Pleomorphomonas sp. T1.2MG-36: one gene and its partner. The protein of the gene in region 2 interacts with the protein of the main gene of each other region in a pairwise test. Links are inferred from orthologs where the notes say so. Each region holds a gene or a part of one and is shown on either strand. Other genes may lie near its edges.

Region 1 (9,325 bases), on a different replicon or contig from region 2:
CAGTTCGCCTATCTTTCCGCCGATGCCGGCGGCGATCTTGCCGGTCTGCTCCGGCAGCGTCTGGCGCGCCTGGCTTGCGATTTCCCGCTCGAAGACAACTATTTCGCCTGGCAGGCTTTCGGCCGCCGTTACGACCGCGAGAGCCGCCGCGCCGTACCTCCCTACCTCACCCATGGCGCCTACGATGCCATCCGCGCCAACGCCGGTCGCGTCACCGCCGTTCAGGCTTCGATGACAGACCGGCTCGCGACCATGCCGGCGGAGAGCCTCGACGGTTACGTGCTGCTGGATGCCCAGGACTGGATGACGCCGGCACAGATGGTCGCCTTATGGACCGAGATCGGCCGAACGGCTCGTCCGGGAGCCCGCGTCATATTCCGGACCGCCGGGCTCGACAGCCCGTTGGAGGCGGCCCTGCCGGCGGCGATCCGCTCTCGCTGGAGCTACGATCCCTCGACGGTGCCGGACTATGTCGCTCGCGATCGGTCTTCTATCTACGGAGGCTTCCATCTTTATGTGAGAGATGTCGCGTGAGCGCGTTCACGCCTCGGTCGTCGGCCGGCCAGAAGGCGGCCATGGACCGTATGTACCGCCTGACCCGGCACGTCTACGATGCGACGCGCAAGCCCTATCTCCTCGGCCGGGATCGGATGATCGCCGGACTTGAGGTTCCTCCGGGCGGCAGCGTGCTGGAGATGGGATGCGGCACGGGCCGCAATCTGGTCGCGGCAGGCCGCCGTCATCCGGGTATCCGTCTCTACGGCTTCGATATCTCCAGCGAGATGTTGAAGTCGGCCCGCCTCAACGTCGATCGGTCTGGTCTCGATATTCGTCTTGCCGAGGGTGACGCCTGCCTTTTCGATCCGGAAGCGGCCTTCGGCATAGCCGGCTTCGACCGCGTCTATTTTTCCTATACCCTGTCCATGATCCCCGACTGGACGGCGGCTCTGGCCCACGGCCTCACCTTGGTCAAGGATGGTGGCCGTCTGTCGGTGGTCGATTTCGGCTTCTGCGAAGGGCTGGGGGCTCCGGCCCGCAGGCTTCTGCACGGCTGGCTGACCCTTTTTCACGTCGCGCCGCGCGCCGATCTGGAAGCGGAAATGGCCCGCTTGGCGAACGCGAGCGGCCGGACACTCCATTTCGAGCGGCCGGCTCGTGGCTACGCGCAGCTTGGCAGCATCTTCTGAAATCAACCGGCTGCGCGGCACACGGCCTCGATGTTGTGGCCGTCGGGATCGATGATGTAGGCGGCGAAATAGTTCGCCGCATAGGGGCGCAAACCCGGCCCACCATTGTCCTCGCCACCCGCCGCCAACCCTGCGGCATGAAAGGCTGCCACCGCCTCGCGCGTCATGGCCGAAAAGCCGACGTGAAGGCGTCCCTTGCGGCTGGCGTCCGACAGCCAGAAGCCGGCGTGGCCATCCCGGCCATAGCCAGCATTGGAGGCTGCGCCGGAACTCGGGGCGATGCGCGTGATCAGTCTGGAAATGCCGAGCGGTGCGAGCAAGGCGTCGTAAAAGGCAACGGAGCGGCCGATATCGGTCACCGGACAGTCGATATGATCGAACATGATGGCTCGGGACGAGCCGCGACGAATGTGCCGCGGCCCCTCCCCCTTTTCTCATTCCGGCTTGTGGCAGACCGCCTCGATGTTATTGCCATCGGGATCCAGAACAAAGGCGGCGTAGTAATTGGGGTGGTAGTGCGGGCGAAGCCCCGGCCCGCCGTTGTCGCGCCCGCCCGCGGCCATCGCTGCCGCATAGAACGCGTCGACGGTTGCCCGGTCCTTTGCAACGAAGGCGACGTGAAAATGCATCACCTCGCCGGCGGGGCGGCCGGTCGACACCCAGAAGTCCGGCTTGCCGTCGCTGCCGTAGCCGGCAAAAGCGTCGCCGCCCGTCTCCTCGGCCGAGACGGACATCACGACCTTGACGCCAAGCGGCGCCAAAGCCGTGTCGTAGAACGCCTTCGACTTTTCGTAATCGACGGCAGGAAAGCCCATGTGATCCAGCATTTTCGCCTCCAGTGTTGATGGCGCCGGTCATAGCTGGTGGCCCCGCCAGACCTTGTCAGGAGTGCCTACTGACACAACTCGTCACGCGCCCTCAAAGCCGGCGAGCACGCCGACGGCGTTGTCGCCGATATCCTCGACCGCATAGCCCCCCTCCTGTACGAACAGCGTCGGCCGTCCGAGGGCGGCAACGCGGGCGCCGATTTTCGGGTAGTCCTCGCGCTTCAGCTTGAACTTGGAGATGGGATCGCCCTCGAAGGTGTCGAGGCCGAGCGACACCACGACGACATCAGGGCCGAAGACCTCGATCGCCCGGCAGGCATGGTCGAGGGCGGCGCCCCATGTGTCCCAGGCAGTGCCGAACGGCATGGGCAAATTGAGCGTGAAGCCCTCACCCTCCCCTTCGCCGATCTCGTCGGCACGGCCCGAAAAGAATGGGTAGGCAACGGCGGTGTCCGCATGGAGGTTGACCATCTGCACGTCGCCGCGCCGGTAGAAAATCTCCTGCGTGCCGTTGCCGTGGTGATAGTCGACGTCGAGGATGGTGACGCGCTTGGCGCCATGATCGAGAAACCACTGCGCCGCGACGGCGGCGTTGTTGATGAAGCAGTACCCGCCCATGGTCGAGAATCCCGCGTGGTGGCCCGGCGGCCGGCAGAGCGCATAGGCGGCCTTCTCGCCGCCGTGGATTAGCTCGGCGGCGCCCACTGCGGACCAGACGGCCGATTGCACGGCGTCCCAGGTTCCCTCCACGAAGGAGGCGCCACCATCGAAGGAGTAGTAGCCCATCAAGCCGTTGACGTGCTCGGGGCGGATATCGCGCTGGCCTCGCGCCGGCCAGACGTAGGGCATCGTCGGCCCGGTACGCCCTTCGGCGAGCCACATTTTCCAGAAGTCCGCCATGAACCGGAGGTAGCCGGCATCGTGCACCTTGGCGGCTGCCGCAACGACGTCGATGGCGCGCGCTTCGATCACATCGCCAAGACCGACCGTCGCGATCCGCTTGAGGATGAAGTCGACGCGCGCCGGCAGCTCGAAGGCGGGCGTGATGACACCGGCGTTGAGTTCCTGGTTGTCGGCGTGGAGGCGATGGCGAGGCGAGTACACGGTTTTCATGGGCGTTTCCGGTCAATCGGATGTCAGCGGCGCCGACGCTACACCGACCGCCCCATCCGGCAAGGGCGAAAAGGCGACAGGGAAGCGGAAATCCGCGCCAGCCGTCTTGCCTTTCGCGTCGGTTCGGGCGAAATCGCCGGGCCATGTTGATCATATCCGATCTCACCTACCGTATCGCCGGCCGCATCCTCATCGAGGGCGCCTCCGTCACCATTCACGACGGCGCCAAGGTCGGTCTCGTTGGCCGCAACGGCACGGGCAAGACGACGCTGTTCAATCTCGTCACCGGCGATCTTGCGGCCGAGAGCGGCTCGATCGATCTCAAGCGCGGCGCTCGCATCGGCCGCGTCGCCCAGGAGGCGCCGGGATCCGACATTTCGTTGATCGACTTCGTGCTGGCCGCCGACACCGAACGAACGGCTTTGATGGCCGAAGCCGAGACGGCCTCCGATCCGCACCGTATCGCCGAAATTCAGGTCAGGCTTGCCGACATCGAGGCGCATTCGGCCGAGGCGCGCGCCGCCACCATCCTGTCCGGTCTCGGGTTCGATGCCGCCGACCAGCGCCGCCCCTGCGCGGATTTCTCGGGTGGTTGGCGCATGCGCGTCGCCTTGGCCGCCGTGCTGTTCACCGAGCCGGATCTGCTGCTGCTCGACGAGCCGACCAACTACCTGGATCTCGAAGGCACGCTCTGGCTCACCAACTACGTCCAGCGCTACCCCTACACGGTGGTGCTGATCAGCCACGATCGCGACCTTCTCGACAGTGCCGTCGATCACATCTGCCATCTGTCGGAGGGCAAGCTGACGCTGTGGAAGGGCGGCTACACGTCATTCGCGCGCCAGCGGCAGGAGAAGATGCTGCTGCAGGAAAAGGCGCGCGAGAAGATCGAGGTGCGGCGCAAGCACCTTCAGGCGTTTGTCGACCGCTTTCGCTACAAGGCCAGCAAGGCGACGCAGGCACAGTCTCGCATCAAGATGCTGGAAAAGCTCGATATCATCGCCGAGGTGGTGGAAGAGCACGTCCAGCAGATCAGCTTTCCCAATCCCAGGGCCAAGCTGGCGCCGCCCATCGTCACCTACGACAAGGTCGACCTTGGCTATGTTCCGGACAAGCCGGTGTTGAAGCGCCTGACCCTGCGCATCGACGACGATGACCGCATCGCCCTCCTCGGCAAGAACGGCAACGGCAAGTCGACCTTTGCCAAGGCCCTGGCCGATCGATTGGTCCCGTTCTCGGGCAATATCGTCAAGGCCGGCAAGCTGGAAGTCGCCTTCTTTGCCCAGCACCAGCTGGACGAGCTGCACCCCGACGAGTCGGCCGTCGCCCACGTGCGTCGCCTAATGCCCGATGCGCCCGACGCTCGCGTGCGCTCGCGGGTTGCACAAATGGGCCTCGACACCAACAAGATGGACACGCCGGCGCGTGAGCTCTCCGGTGGCGAGAAGGCACGCCTTCTTCTCGGCCTTGCCACCTTCCATGGGCCGAATCTGCTGATTCTCGACGAGCCGACCAACCACCTCGACATCGACAGCCGTGAAAGCCTCATCCAGGCGCTCAACGACTTCGAAGGCGCCGTCATCCTGGTCAGCCACGACCGCCATCTGGTGGAGGCGACCATGGATCGTCTCTGGCTGGTGGACAAAGGCACGATTACCCCGTTTGATGGCGACATGGACGACTACAAGCGCTTTATCCTGTCCGGCCCGACCGATGCCGACCGGGCGGCGAAGGGCGAAGAGCAGAGGGTCACCAACGCCGATCGACGCCGCCTTGCCGCCGAGCGGCGCGCCCAGCTGGCGCCGCTCAGGAAGCGCATTCAGGGCATCGAGGCGGAAATGGACAAGGCAAGAAAGCTGATTGCCCGCATCGATGCCGCCCTCGCCGACCCCGCCCTGTTCACCAGCGACCCGGCCAAGGGAGCCAGGCTGTCCAAGGAACGGGCCGACGCCGTCCGCAGCCTCGATACGTCCGAGGAGGAATGGCTGACGCTGTCGTCCGAATACGAAGAGGCCGAGGCGGCGGACAGCTGATTGCCGCCTAGCCGCTTTTGCGTTGGATCGCGAGCCTGTATCGTCGATACGTCCGTCTCTTCGGAAGCCAGCCATGACGACCGCCTTCACGCCTTTCGATATCGCCGCCTTCGTCTGGTTCCTGGCCATGTGGTTCGGGCAGGCTTGGCTGACCGAAAAAAGCCCCTGGGCCGAGCACTCGCTGACCCACTTCATCAACATTGGCCGTCATGGCTGGGTGCGGCAGACGGCGAAGCGCGACTTGCGCATGGTCGATACCGCCATCGTCGCCGGGCTGCAGAATGGCACGGCCTTCTTCGCCTCGACGTCGCTTCTCGCCATTGGCGGCGGGTTCACGTTGTTGAACTCGGTCGATCATGCTGTCGGCGTCGTCTCGGCGTTGTCCGACCTCACGGCCACCAATCGCACCGCGTTCGAGTACAAGGTAGTCGGACTGCTCGGTATCTACGCCTATGCCTTCTTCAAGTTCGGCTGGGCCTACCGCATGTTCAATTTCGGCTCCATCCTGCTCGGCGCGCTGCCGCCGCCGGTCGAGGCGGAAACCACCGAAATGGACAAGGCCGTGGCGCGGGCATCATCGATCATCGTGGTGGCCGGTACCAACTTCAATCGCGGTCTGCGTGCCTTCTTCATGTCGATCGGCTATCTCGGTTGTTTTCTCGGGCCGATACCGCTGATCGCCAGTTCGACCTTCATCGCGGTGGTGCTTGCCCGCCGCCAGTTCACCTCCAACGCCGTCAAGGCCATGAGGAGATACGAGTGACCGACGTCGACCCGCACCGCGTGAAGGCCGGCCAGATCCGCGACGTTCTGTTGCTGATGGCTGCCGAGTCGCCCTCCGGAAAACCGATCGGCCCGGACGCCGTCGCTCGTGCCGTCGCCGGCAAGGACGAGAAGGTCTGGCGCCGGCTGATGAAGCCAATCAAGGACGAGGCGATACGTCTCGCCAAGGAGGGCAAGGTCATCCTCCTAAGAAAAGGCAAGCCAGTCGACCCCGACCGAGTGCGGGGGCTCTACCGTATCCGTCTCAGGGCCGAGGGAGAGCCTATGCCGGTTTACGAGGCGTCGAAGCCGGACGAGGATCTGCTTGACGATGACTTTCTTCTTGACGGTGACGACGAGGCATAACCGTCCGTCTCACGGCCGCGGCAGCAGCGCATCGGTGTAGCCGGCGAAGCGATAAGCGATGAGTCCGATCCATTCGCGGACGGCCATGTCGGTCATCGTCAGCCCCTCGGCGGCGGTGCGTCCGCCCAGCCAGTCGGTCGACGCGCCGTTGCGGTAGTCGACCGGCCATGCAACCACGCCGCTCCAGCCGGCGGCGCGGAAAGTCCCCATGGCGCGCGGCATGTGGAAGGCAGACGTCACCAGCAACCACTGCTCCTGAGGCTTCGGCTCGACCGTGGCGAAGCTGTCGATGGCATTCTCGCGGGTGTTGCGAGAGCGGTCCTCGATGGTGATCCGCTCGGCCGACACGCCTAACTCCACAAGCAGATCGCGGGCAATGGCCGATTCGGCGAGTTCGTCATTCTCAAACGCGCCATTGGAACCGCCGGAGAGCAGGATACGCGCGCTGGGATACTGCCGGGCCAGTTCTGCGGCGGCGATCAGTCGTTCGGCGCCGTCGATCAGCTCGACCGACCGCCGTTCGGTCGACAGGCCGGTGTCGACGACACCCCCCAGCACCAGAATGCCCGCTGGAGTGAGCCGGTCGGGATTTGTCGGTACCGAGAAGCGCTGCTCAAGTGGCCGCAGCAGCAAGGTTGGAGCGCCCGTCCATGCGCACACGACCAGCAATGTAAGCGCGATGCCAATCAACTCCGCGCCGCGCCGTCGCCACCCCAGCAATCGCATGCCGGCCCCAAGCAGCAACGCCAGGAGAAGGGCGTTGGAGGGACGCAGAAAGAGGAACCCAACCTTGGAGAGCACATAGAACACGCCGCTTGCCCTCCCTTCTCGAAACGACTGGGATGGTTCGATTATTGGGGCGTCAGGACCGTGCCGGGCACGTTGCCGACAACGCCGCCGTAGGAAACTTCGCACCATCGCGCGTCGAGCAAGGCCAGTTGGGCCTTGCGGCTGCCGAACTGCCAGGAGCCGAAGGGAATCTCATCGCGACACCAGCGCAGTACGATTCCCTTGGCGTCACCGGGAATGGAGCCCTTCTTTGCCGCCTTCTCGCTCATGTCGGAGTAAAGCGGCGATGGTTTGCCATCTCGCAGCGCGTAGGTCATGTCGTAAGGGCTGGGCGACTGAGCCTGCGCGGCTCCTGCCACAAGGCCGAAGCCGATCGAGAGAGCCATCATTCTCAAGGCGTTCAATCTCGTCCTCCCGGCCGTCGCCCGGCCCGCTGCCTTCCCGGCATGGAGAAGACCCGACGAACATAGGGCGGTCAATCCGTTGATCGGCCTAGGGTGTTCGTATCCCTCAACAAATTCGCAGAATGGCGAACAAACGTCGGTAATCGAGCCCGGTGCGTCCACCACTCTTTCCCGCGACCGGATCAACGGTCTACAGGCCGACGGAGCGGGACGGTCGGGCCGCCCCACTCCGGATGGCGTCAAATGTCCGCGGCGGTCCGAACCACCCGGCCGACCAGACCGTAGGCGATGCCCTCTTCGGCACTCATCCAGTAGTCGCGGTCGGTATCCTTCTCAATGCGCTCGACCGGCTGGCCGGTAGCTTGGGCAAAGATCCGATTGAGGCGGTCGCGCATCTTGATGATCTCGCGGGCCTGGATCTCGATGTCCGTGGCCATGCCACCCGTTCCGCCGGACGGTTGATGCAGCAGGAAGCGGGTGTTCGGGGTGCAGAAACGGCGTTCCTTGGGCACCGACACGTAGATGAGCGCGCCGGCGCTTGCCACCCAACCGGTTCCGATGATGTTCACCGGGGCCGCCACGAAGCCGATCATGTCGTGAATCATGTCACCGGATTCGACATGGCCGCCGGGCGACGACACGATGACGGTGATCGGATCGGTGGCGCTCGCTTCCGCCAGCGCCAGGAGGCGGGAGGTCACTTCCTTTGCCATCTCCTGGGTCACCTGGCCGGTGATCAGAACCGTACGCGACTTGAAGAGGTACTTGTCGACCTGTGGGGCCGGCGCAGCATCCTTGGCCTTCTCGTCCTTCTCCTCTTCCTCGTCGTCGAGGCGGACGTATTTCTGATCCTTGGAAATCATGTGGACCTTCTCGTGGGTGGCGGCCGCGACAAAGGAGTCGGGCCTCGGGACTCGCAAATCCTGATGGAGTCCATTCGTATCTCATCAGGGGAGCGGACGGCAACCCGACCGGATGGACAGGGTGAACGGCTCGCTCATTGATCGAGATAGGTACGAAGAGCGACGAGTGAAATATCGCGGGCACCAGTTTCGCGCATCATGCAGCCTGCGATGGCGCCGCCGTAACCCGTGCCGCCTTGCCAGAACGAACCCTCGATGTCGCAGGTGGCGTCGCGCACCGTCAGCCAGGCCCGCTGACTGTCGCGCAGCTTGCTCGCCTCGGCCTTGTCGAGACCGTCCATCAGCGCCTGATAGTCGTCGTTGAGACGCTCGTCCCAGATGGCTCCTTCCCGTTCGAGGCAGGCGGCCATCATCGGCGTGTTGTCGTTGTCGGGAGCCGCGAGGCAGGGATCGGAGACCATGCCGATACAGCCAAGCGGGCTGACATTTTCGTGCGGGGCGTTTGCCACGCACTCGGCGATCACCTGTCGGTCGGCATCGGTCGGCTCGGCCGGATTGCCGTCCTGGGCCTGGGCCGCGCTGCCAATAGCCATTGCAAAACAGAAAGCGACGATACCGCGCATCCGCGCCTCCAACAGAAATGCCGGCGAGGAGAGCTCACCGGCACTTCTTTATCTCTTTGTTTTCAGGCAAATTCCAGCGCAAACCGCTACACATTTGTGCTGGATTCGCCTCATCCGTCGGGATTGAGCCGTCCTTCGAGGAATGCCCGCCATTCACGGGCCGATCCGTTGAAGACGTTGCGATCCACCCTCCCCCGGATACCGGCCACTCGTCCGGCTTCCGTGTGTTGCCAGAAATTCCAGCGCAGGCTTGGATCTCGTACCACGGGGTGCCCCTTGTAGGAGGCGATCCACACGAAGTAGCCGGGGAAGGCGCCGCGCAGCCGGTCGTTATAGAAGCTGATCGACGTGTAGATGA
Region 2 (9,972 bases):
ACCTGGGAAGGCACGCTGCCCGACGGCAGCAAGGCGGTTCTGCCGGTGTTCGACACCGTCGCCGAGGCGCGTGAGAAGACCGGAGCCAACGCCTCCGTCGTCTACGTGCCGCCCAAGGCGGCCGGCGCCTCGATCATCGAGGCGATCGAGGCGGAAATGCCGCTGATCGTCACCATCACCGAAGGCATTCCCGTGCTCGACATGGTGAAGGTGAAGGCCCGGCTCGACCGCTCGACGTCGCGTCTGCTCGGCCCCAACTGCCCGGGCGTGCTGACGCCCGGCGAGTGCAAGATCGGCATCATGCCCGGCTCCATCTTCCGGCGCGGTTCTGTGGGTATCGTGTCGCGTTCGGGAACCTTGACCTATGAGGCGGTGTTCCAGACGACGAACGAAGGCCTTGGCCAGACGACCGCCGTCGGCATCGGCGGAGACCCGGTGAAGGGTACCGAGTTCATCGACGTGCTGGAGCTGTTCCTCGCCGATCCCGAGACGAAGTCGATCGTCATGATCGGCGAAATCGGCGGCTCGGCCGAAGAGGCGGCTGCCGAGTTCCTGAGAGACGAGGCCAAGCGCGGCCGCATGAAGCCGACGGTCGGGTTCATCGCCGGCCGCACGGCGCCGCCCGGCCGCACCATGGGCCACGCCGGCGCCGTGATTTCCGGCGGCAAGGGAGGGGCCGAGGACAAGATCGCCGCCATGGAGGCGGCGGGCATTGTCGTGTCGCCGTCACCGGCGCAGCTCGGCCGTACGCTGGCCGAACGCCTGAAGGGTTGAGGCGTAGCGTCTCACCATCCGAAAGGACGCCGCGGGGGCCGATTGCCGCCGCCCGCGGGGTCCCCATCTACCCACGGCGAAGCGATCCTGCTTTCGCCGGAACGCGAGGGCGGAGCGGACGGCTCCGAAACGCATATGGCACGGCAGAACGATAACGACGCTTTCGCCGGAACCTCGTTCCTCTATGGCGGCAACGCCGCCTATATCGAGGCGCTTGAGGCTCGCTACCTTGCCGATCCCACGTCGGTCGATCCCGAATGGCGGGAGTTCTTCGACGCCCTTTCCGAGCCGGCGACGGCGCGCGGCGCGCGGGGCGCCAGCTGGACGCGGTCCGACTGGCCGCCGAAGGTCAATGGCGAACTGGTCTCCGCGCTTGACGGCAACTGGCCAGAAGCCAGCAAGGTCCTCGAAAAGAAGATCGAGGCGAAGGCGCAGCCGGCCGGCATCAGCGCCGAGGAGCTCCGGCAGGCGACGCTCGATTCGGTGCGCGCCATCATGATGATTCGCGCCTATCGCATGCGCGGCCATCTCCATGCCGATCTCGACCCGATCGGCGTCGCCAAGAAGCTCGACCATGAGGAGCTGCATCCGACGAGCTACGGTTTCACCGAAGCCGACATGGACCGGCCCATCTTCATCGATCACGTGCTCGGCCTCGAATACGCCACCGTGCGCCAGATGATCGATATCCTGAAGCGCACCTACTGCGGCACGATCGGCTACGAGTTCATGCATATCTCCTCGCCGGAGGAGAAGGCCTGGATCCAGGAGCGCATCGAAGGGCCGGACAAGCAGATCGAGTTTACCGATAATGGCAAGAAGGCCATTCTGAACAAGCTGATCGAAGCCGAGGGCTTCGAGAAGTTTCTGGACGTCAAGTACACCGGCACCAAGCGCTTCGGCCTCGACGGCGGCGAAAGCCTGATTCCGGCGCTTGAGCAGATCATCAAGCGTGGCGGCAATCTCGGCGTGAAGGAGATTGTCCTCGGCATGCCGCATCGTGGTCGCCTCAACGTGCTGACGCAGGTGATGGGCAAGCCGCACCGGGCGCTGTTCCACGAGTTCAAGGGCGGCTCCTACGCCCCTGACGACGTCGAAGGCTCGGGTGACGTCAAGTATCACCTCGGTGCATCCTCGGATCGCGAGTTCGATGGCAACAAGGTTCACCTCAGCCTGACGCCCAACCCGTCGCACCTCGAGATCGTCAATCCGGTGGTGCTCGGCAAGGTCCGCGCCAAGCAAGACGTCTCCACCACGGTCTGGGAGGGCGACATCATCCCGTTGCGTGAGCGGGTCAAGGTGCTGCCCTTGCTGCTCCACGGTGATGCGGCCTTCGCCGGTCAAGGCGTGGTTGCCGAGTGCTTCGGCCTCAGCCAACTGCGCGGTCACCGCGTCGGCGGTTCGATCCACTTCATCGTCAACAACCAGATCGGCTTCACCACCAACCCGCATTTCTCGCGGTCTTCGCCCTATCCGTCCGATGTGGCCAAGATGGTCGAGGCGCCGATCCTGCACGTCAACGGCGACGATCCAGAGGCGGTGGTCTATGCCGCCAAGGTCGCCATCGACTACCGTCAGAAGTTCCACAAGCCGGTGGTGATCGACATGATCTGCTACCGTCGCTTCGGTCACAACGAAGGCGACGAGCCGGGCTTCACCCAGCCGATCATGTATTCCAAGATCCGCGGCCATGCGACGACCCTGCAGATCTACGCCAAGAAGCTGATCGACGAGGGTACGGTCACCCAGGACGAAGTCATCGGCATGCAGGCCGCCTTCCGCCAGAGGCTCGACCAGGAGTACGAGGCGGGACAGGCCTACAAGCCCAACAAGGCCGACTGGCTCGATGGCGCCTGGGCCGGCCTCAGGGTGGCCGACAGCTTCGACGAACAGCGGCGCGGCCAGTCTGGCGTCAACATCGAGACGCTCAAGGAGATTGGTCTCAAGATCAACACGGTGCCGCCGACGTTCAACGTTCACCGCACCATCCAGCGCTTCCTCGACGCTCGCAAGAAGGCGATCGAGACCGGCGAGGGCATCGACTGGGCGCTTGGCGAGGCCCTGGCCTTCGGCTCGCTCGCCTTCGGCGGTCACAAGATCCGCCTGTCGGGCCAGGACTGCGAACGCGGTACCTTCAGCCAGCGTCACAGCGTGCTCTACGATCAGGAGACCGAAGCCCGCTATATTCCGCTCGCCAATCTCTCGCCGGAACAGGCGCCCTTCGAAGTCATCAACTCGATGCTGTCGGAAGAGGCGGTGCTCGGCTTCGAATACGGTTACTCGCTGGCCCGCCCCAACGCGCTCACCCTTTGGGAAGCGCAGTTCGGCGACTTCGCCAACGGTGCGCAGGTGGTGTTCGACCAGTTCATCTCCGGCGGTGAGCGCAAGTGGCTGAGAATGTCCGGCCTCGTCTGCCTGCTGCCGCATGGCTATGAGGGGCAGGGGCCGGAGCATTCGTCCGGCCGTCTCGAACGCTGGCTGCAACTCTGTGCCGAAGACAACATGCAGGTCGCCAACTGCACGACGCCGGCCAACTACTTCCATATCCTCAGGCGGCAGCTGACGCGCGATTTCCGCAAGCCGCTGATCCTGATGACGCCGAAGTCGTTGCTGCGCCACAAGCGGGCGGTGTCCAAGCTCGCCGATATGGGAGCGGAGACCTCCTTCCACCGGCTGCTCTGGGATCATGCCGAGTCGGATCCGGAAACGGTGACCGTGCGCCTGAAGCCGGACGCCGAAATTCGCCGCGTGGTGATGTGCTCCGGCAAGGTCTATTACGATCTCCTCGAGGAACGCGAGAAGCGCGGCATCGACGATGTCTATCTCCTCCGCGTCGAGCAGCTCTATCCCTTCCCGGCCAAGGCGCTGGTCAATGAGCTCGGTCGCTTCCCGAACGCCGAGCACGTCTGGTGTCAGGAGGAGCCCAAGAACATGGGCTCCTGGACCTTCATCGACCCCTATCTCGAATGGGTTCTGAAGCAGATTGGCGCCAAGACCCCCCGCGCCCGCTATGCCGGCCGGGCTCCGGCCGCCGCCACCGCCACGGGCTTGATGTCCAAGCACCTCGCCCAGCTCGCCGCCTTCCTCGACGAAGCGCTCGGCTGACCGGCCATCGGGGCGGCCAACCGGCCGCCTCCATCCCTTTCGCATCTGGAGAGAAGCTCAAATGGGCAACGAGATCCGCGTCCCGACGCTCGGCGAATCGGTTACAGAGGCCACCATCGGCCGCTGGTTCAAGAAAGTCGGCGAGGCCGTCAAGGCCGACGAGCCGCTGGTCGAACTTGAGACCGACAAGGTGACCATCGAAGTGCCGTCGCCGATCGATGGCACGCTGTCGGAAATCCTGGTCGAGGCCGGTGAGACCGTCGGCGTCGGCGCCCTTCTGGGTTCGCTTGGCGCGGCCTCCGCGGGTGCTCCGGCACCCAAGGTCGCCGAGCCGGTGAAGCCGGCTGAGCCTGTTGCTGCGGCCAAGCCCGCCGAGCCCGTCAAGACCGCCGCGCCCGTGCCGCCGTCACCCGCCGCCGCCCGCGTCATGGCCGAAACCGGCGCCAGCGTGGAGAGTGGTTCGGGCAAGCGCGGCCAGGTGCTGAAGGAGGACGTGCTGGCCGCGGTCGCTGCCGTTCGCACTGCCGCCCCGGCGCCCGCCGCTCCGTCGGCACCTCGTGCGTCGGTCGCCGCCGATGACGCCGGCCGCGAGGAGCGAGTCCGGATGAGCAAGCTCCGTCAGACCATTGCTCGTCGCCTCAAGGAGGCGCAGAACTCGGCCGCCATGCTCACCACCTTCAACGAGGTGGACATGACCGGCGTGATGGCGCTCAGGGCCTCCTACAAGGACCTGTTCGAGAAGAAGCATGGCGTCAAGCTTGGCTTCATGGGCTTCTTCGTGAAGGCCGTGGTGCAGGCGCTGAAGGAGATCCCGGCCGTCAACGCCGAGATCGATGGCGAAGACCTCATTTACAAGAACTACTACCACGTCGGCGTCGCCGTCGGCACCGACAAGGGCCTAGTCGTGCCGGTCGTCCGCGATGCGGACCAGCTTTCCATCGCCGGCATCGAAAAGAAGATCGGCGAGTACGGCAAGCGCGCCCGCGACGGTCTACTCCGCATCGAGGAGATGCAGGGGGGCACCTTCACCATCTCCAACGGCGGCGTCTACGGCTCGCTGATGTCGACGCCGATTCTCAACGCGCCGCAGTCGGGCATCCTGGGCATGCACAAGATCCAGGAACGGCCGATGGTGGTGGGTGGCAAGATCGAGATCCGGCCGATGATGTATCTGGCGCTGTCCTACGATCACCGTGTCATCGACGGCAAGGAAGCCGTGACCTTCCTCGTCCGCGTCAAGGAGAACCTCGAGGAGCCGCAGCGGCTCGTTCTCGACCTCTGACGATCGGCGCCGCACTCAGGCCTCCCTCCAAGGCGGAGGGAGGATGCCTGTCGGCGCCCGCCTGCGGTCCGCCGCCCTCGACGGGGGCGATGCGGCAATCGAAAGGAAACCGATGTCTCCTTATCTCGGCGAGCTTGCCGGCGTCATGGCGGTCTTCTCCTTTGCCATCGTGGCACCCGGCGCGGACACCGCCATGGTCATGCGGCAGAGCCTCGTTCACGGCAGGCGGGCCGGTATCCTCACGGCCTTCGGCGTCGGTACCTCGCTGCTGTTCCACCTCACCTACACCATCCTCGGTCTGGGGCTGATCGTCTCCCAGTCCTTGCTGCTGTTCTCGGTGATCAAGTGGGCCGGTGCCGCCTATCTGGCCTACATGGGCATCATGGCGCTGCGAGCGCCCGCACCGACGTTGCCGGAGCCCGGCACCCGGCTTGCGGTGCCCACGAGCAATCTCAGGGCCTTCGGTCTCGGCTTCCTGACCAATGCCCTCAATCCCAAGCCGATACTGTTCTTCCTGTCCCTGTTCTCCGCGCTGGTCAGTCACCAGACCCCGGCGCTGGTAAAGGGCGGCTACGGCTTGGTCATGGCGGCCTGTCTCATTCTTTGGTTCTCCGCCGTGTCCTGCTTTCTGACCATGCCCAGGGTGAGAAACGCCTTTTCGCGAGCCGGCCTCTGGATCAATCGCGTAACCGGTGCTGTCTTCATCGCCTTCAGCATCCGTCTGGCTCTTTCCCGAGCCGAGTGAGTCCCCCGCACTGCGCACCTGAACACAAGCCGCTGCAGCCTCAGAGGAGTGCCTTCATGTCCTTCGATCTCGTTGTCATCGGTACCGGTCCCGGCGGTTATGTGGCAGCCATCCGCGCCTCCCAGCTCGGCATGAACGTCGCCGTCGTCGAAAAGCGCGCGAGCCACGGCGGCACCTGTCTCAATGTCGGCTGCATTCCGTCCAAGGCGCTGTTGCATGCGTCCGAGATGTTCCACGAGGCCGGGCACGTCTTCGCCAAGCTCGGCGTCAAGGTCGGAGAGCCCGAACTCGATCTGCCGGCCATGATGGGCCACAAGGACGCAACCGTCCGCAGCAACGTCCAGGGCATCGATTTCCTCTTCAAGAAGAACAAGATCACCGTCCATCGCGGTACCGGCCGCATCGTCGCCGCGGGCAAGGTGGAAGTGACTGGCGAAGGCGACGACAAGACGGTCGTCGAAGCGAGGAGCATTCTGATTGCCACCGGCTCCGATGTGGCGGGCTTGCCCGGCATCGCCATTGACGAGAAGAGCGTGGTCTCCTCGACCGGCGCGCTGTCGCTGGAAAAGGTGCCCGGGCATCTGGTGGTGATCGGTGCCGGCGTCATCGGCCTCGAACTCGGCTCGGTCTGGCAGCGCCTGGGCGCGCGCGTCACGGTGATCGAGTATCTCGACCGTATCCTTCCAGGCCTCGACGGAGAGGTGGCGAAGACCTTCCAGAAACTCCTGGAGCGTCAGGGATTTGCCTTCAAGCTCGGGCGCAAGGTAACCGGCGTCGACGGCGGAAAGGTGCGTTTCGAGCCCGCCGCCGGGGGCGAGGCGGAAACCGTCGATGCCGACGTCGTGCTGGTGGCGGTCGGCCGCAAACCCTTTACCGAGGGTCTCGGCCTTGCCGAAGTCGGCGTCAAGCTCGACGGCAAGGGGCGCGTTGAGATCGATGGCCATTACGCGACGAACGTGCCGGGCATCTACGCCATCGGCGATGTCGTTGCCGGGCCCATGCTCGCCCACAAGGCCGAAGACGAAGGTATCGCCGTGGCCGAACTCCTGGCCGGCAAGGCGGGCCACGTCAATTACGACGTGATCCCGGCGGTGGTCTACACGTCGCCCGAGGTCGCCGCCGTCGGCCGGACCGAGGAAGATCTGAAGACCGCCGGCGTGCCCTATAAGGTCGGCAAGTTCAGCTACATCGCCAACGGCCGCGCCAAGTCGATCCTCAAGACCGATGGCTTCGTCAAGGTGCTGGCCCATGCCGACACCGACCGCGTGCTCGGCGTACACATTGTCGGACCGGGCGCCGGCGAAGCGATCGCCGAGGCGGCGGTGCTGATGGAGTTCTCCGGATCGGCCGAGGATCTTGCCCGTACCTGTCATGCCCATCCGACGCTGTCGGAGGCGGTGAAGGAAGCGGCGCTCGCCGTCGACAAGCGAGCAATTCACGCCTGACGGTCAGCGGCGCCGGTCGACGATGGTGAACAGCCCGACGCCGCCCACCACCAGCGCGGTGCCGAGAAGATCGACGCCGCGCAACGGCTCGCCCAGGATCAGCACGGCGAGGAACAGCGTCACCACCGGCGACAGCGTGCCGATGGTGGAGTTGGCCGCCGCCGAAATGCGCGACAGCGCGGCGCTCATCAGGAAGCTGGGCAATATCGTCGCGCCGATGGCCAGCGCCACGGCGAGCGCAAAGGCGCGGCTGGACACGACGAGGGCCGATAGCGGGTGCGTGAGAAGAAACAGCATCAGGATCACCGCCGCCGCACCGGTCATGGCGACCGAGGTGAACAGAGGCGCCCCCATGACGGCAATGCTGCCTCCGGCCAGCAGCTGATAAAGCGCGAAGGTGACGGCGGCGCCCAATACCCAGAGCGCGCCGACGACGATGTCGCCACCGCCCGTCTTAAAGTCGGCCAGGAACACCACGGCGAGGCCCAGATAGGCGATGCCAAAGGCGGCGAGCGGCTTCCAGCGCAGCGGCATGTGGAACAGGGCCGCGCCGAGCAGCAGCACGAACAGCGGATAGGTGAAGAGAATCAGCCGCTCGAACTGCGGCGTCAGCGTCTCCAGGCCCTTGAAGTCGGCATAGGACGAAAACCAGTAGCCGATCACCCCGATCAGCAACGCCTTGGCATAGGCCGGCATCGGCACCGCCCGCTGGCGCTCCCGGGCATAGGCCAGAACGCCGACGGCAACGTAGACGGGCACGGAGAGCCCCATTCGGAGCGCTAGCAGCGTCAGCGTGTCCACGCCCTCGGCAAAGGCGAGCTTGATGAGGATGCCCTTGGCGGCGAACAGCACGGCTCCGAGAGCGGCGAATCCGTAGCCGAGCCAAGGCGTATCGGTTGAGGGAGCAGCGGAAGCGTTCAAGAGGCGATGGCCCTGATGGGCCTCCCGGGAGGTGGACTTAAGTCGCAAGCCTTAAGCCATCGGGCAGGCCAAGGAAAGCCGATCGGCGAAACGGGTATCCTGCCTCATGCGCGCGGATGTGCGCCCTTCCAGGCGGCGACCAACCGTTCGGCGTCGACCGAGGTGTAGACCTGCGTCGTCGACAGGTTGGCGTGGCCCAACAGTTCCTGGATGGTGCGGAGATCGCCCCCGGACCCGAGAAGATGCGTGGCGAACGAGTGCCGGAGCGCGTGTGGTGTCGCCGTTTCGGGAAGACCAAGGGCGCCGCGCAGGCGTTGAACGGCGAGCTGGATGATGCGGGGCGACAGCGGCCCTCCCTTTGCGCCGCGAAACAGGGGCTCCTGCGGGGCGAGACGGAAGGGGACGAGGCGAATGTAGGCCGCCACGGCCCGACCGACCGCGGGCAGCACGGGGACAAGTCTCGTCTTGCCACCCTTGCCGGTGACGCGCACCGCGCCGCCCGCTTCCGGCGGCGCTTCGGCGGCGGTCAGTGAAAGAGCCTCGGAAATGCGCAGACCGGCGCCGTAGAGCAGCGCCAGCACGGCGGCGTCGCGCGCGGCGATCCATGGCTCGTCCACCAGTGCTCCGGCTTCGGACACGATGGAAAGCGCGTCGGAAACGCCGAGCGGGCGCGGTAACCGGCGGGGTGCTTTCGGCGCCGCGATAGCGGAGACGGCGGCGCTGGTTGCTTCCCCTCGCTTCTCGAGGAACCGAATCAGCGAACGAATGCCGGAGAGGCCGCGTGCGAGGCTTGGCGCGGCGAGGCCGTCACGTCGGCGGCGCGCGAGGAAAGCACGATAATCCGCTGGCGACAGCCGACCGAGGTCGACAATGGCGGGAGGCGCGCCAAGGTGCCCCGTCAGGAAGCGAACGAAATCGTGCGCGTCACGGCCGTAGGCCTCGACGGTGCGTGGGCTGAGGCGGCGCAGATCGGCCAGCCAGCGTTGCCAGTCGAGGACGGCAACGGCGAGATCGGGCGCCATGGTGACAAGAGGGGTGGTATCGGTCATCGGCTTCGGCTTTCGCTTCGGACTGTCGGCTGAAAAGCTGAATGGCCGATGAACGCAGGCCTCAGGGTTGGTTCAAGGGAAACGGTGTAGAAATCCGCTCAAGATGACCCGCCGGCAGGAAACCGGTGAGTCCGCGCTCCAAGGAGGGCCCTGCCATGTTCCATAGGCGTCTTCTCAATACCCTTGTCGCTTCTCTGGCGGTGGCATTGGTCGCTGCCGCCGGCCTCGCCGGCACGGCTTCGACCGCGGCAGCCGATGGTTTCTATTTTGGCTATCACGACGGTCCGCGCATGCCGCCCCCGCCCCCGCGTTGGGGGTGGGGGGCGCCCCCGCCTCCCGGGCCGGGTTGGGGCCGGCCGGGTTGGGGACCGCCGGGTCACAACTGGGGACCGCCGCCGATGTGCAGGCCGCGCTGGGTCGATCGGCCGGTCGTCGATCCGTGGGGCCGGATTGTCCGCTATCAGCGGATGCAGGTCATGGATTGCGGCCCGCGCCGTCACCGCTGGTAATCGCAACCTGAACGTCGGCCCGCACTATGGGACGACGACGTCCGTCCCGCCGCCGGCTATGACGTCGATCACCTCGAAGCCCGCGCCTCGGTTGTAGGTGTGAAGGCCTGAAAGCGGCGGCGCCGGCCGCAACGCCACAAGC

The links.
Region 1: the proteins of QQZ18_RS18540 (region 2) and QQZ18_RS00860 interact in binary tests that used the Escherichia coli proteins (3 or more experiments, as listed by UniProt). The link is inferred for Pleomorphomonas sp. T1.2MG-36 from one-to-one orthologs.

The regions. Positions count from the first base shown.
Region 1 is NZ_CATNLY010000001.1:174,681-184,005, forward strand. What follows is about bases 2,838-5,715. They hold QQZ18_RS00860 (ABC-F family ATP-binding cassette domain-containing protein), read left to right. Parts: upstream 2,838-3,270; coding sequence 3,271-5,160; downstream 5,161-5,715. Other genes in these bases: QQZ18_RS00855 (histone deacetylase family protein), read right to left, coding at 2,838-3,127; QQZ18_RS00865 (DUF599 domain-containing protein), read left to right, coding at 5,234-5,715. Also shown: QQZ18_RS00835 (DUF3419 family protein), read left to right, coding at 1-534; QQZ18_RS00840 (class I SAM-dependent methyltransferase), read left to right, coding at 531-1,187; QQZ18_RS00845 (VOC family protein), read right to left, coding at 1,190-1,570; QQZ18_RS00850 (VOC family protein), read right to left, coding at 1,622-2,014; more of QQZ18_RS00855, read right to left, coding at 2,096-2,837; more of QQZ18_RS00865, read left to right, coding at 5,716-5,923; QQZ18_RS00870 (DUF3253 domain-containing protein), read left to right, coding at 5,920-6,288; QQZ18_RS00875 (YdcF family protein), read right to left, coding at 6,298-7,098; QQZ18_RS00880 (hypothetical protein), read right to left, coding at 7,140-7,481; QQZ18_RS00885 (ATP-dependent Clp protease proteolytic subunit), read right to left, coding at 7,721-8,344; QQZ18_RS00890 (lysozyme inhibitor LprI family protein), read right to left, coding at 8,479-8,967; QQZ18_RS00895 (glycoside hydrolase family 25 protein), read right to left, coding at 9,078-9,325. UniProt on the Escherichia coli protein: Genetic data indicate it may be involved in ribosome assembly or function.
Region 2 is NZ_CATNLY010000045.1:200,855-210,826, forward strand. Bases 555-4,079 are described here. They hold QQZ18_RS18540 (2-oxoglutarate dehydrogenase E1 component), read left to right. Parts: upstream 555-909; coding sequence 910-3,879; downstream 3,880-4,079. Other genes in these bases: sucD (succinate--CoA ligase subunit alpha), read left to right, coding at 555-774; odhB (2-oxoglutarate dehydrogenase complex dihydrolipoyllysine-residue succinyltransferase), read left to right, coding at 3,941-4,079. In the rest of the region: more of sucD, read left to right, coding at 1-554; more of odhB, read left to right, coding at 4,080-5,161; QQZ18_RS18550 (LysE family transporter), read left to right, coding at 5,274-5,906; lpdA (dihydrolipoyl dehydrogenase), read left to right, coding at 5,963-7,351; QQZ18_RS18560 (DMT family transporter), read right to left, coding at 7,355-8,272; QQZ18_RS18565 (tyrosine recombinase XerC), read right to left, coding at 8,377-9,321; QQZ18_RS18570 (glucosamine inositolphosphorylceramide transferase family protein), read right to left, coding at 9,855-9,972. UniProt on the Escherichia coli protein: E1 component of the 2-oxoglutarate dehydrogenase (OGDH) complex which catalyzes the decarboxylation of 2-oxoglutarate, the first step in the conversion of 2-oxoglutarate to succinyl-CoA and CO(2).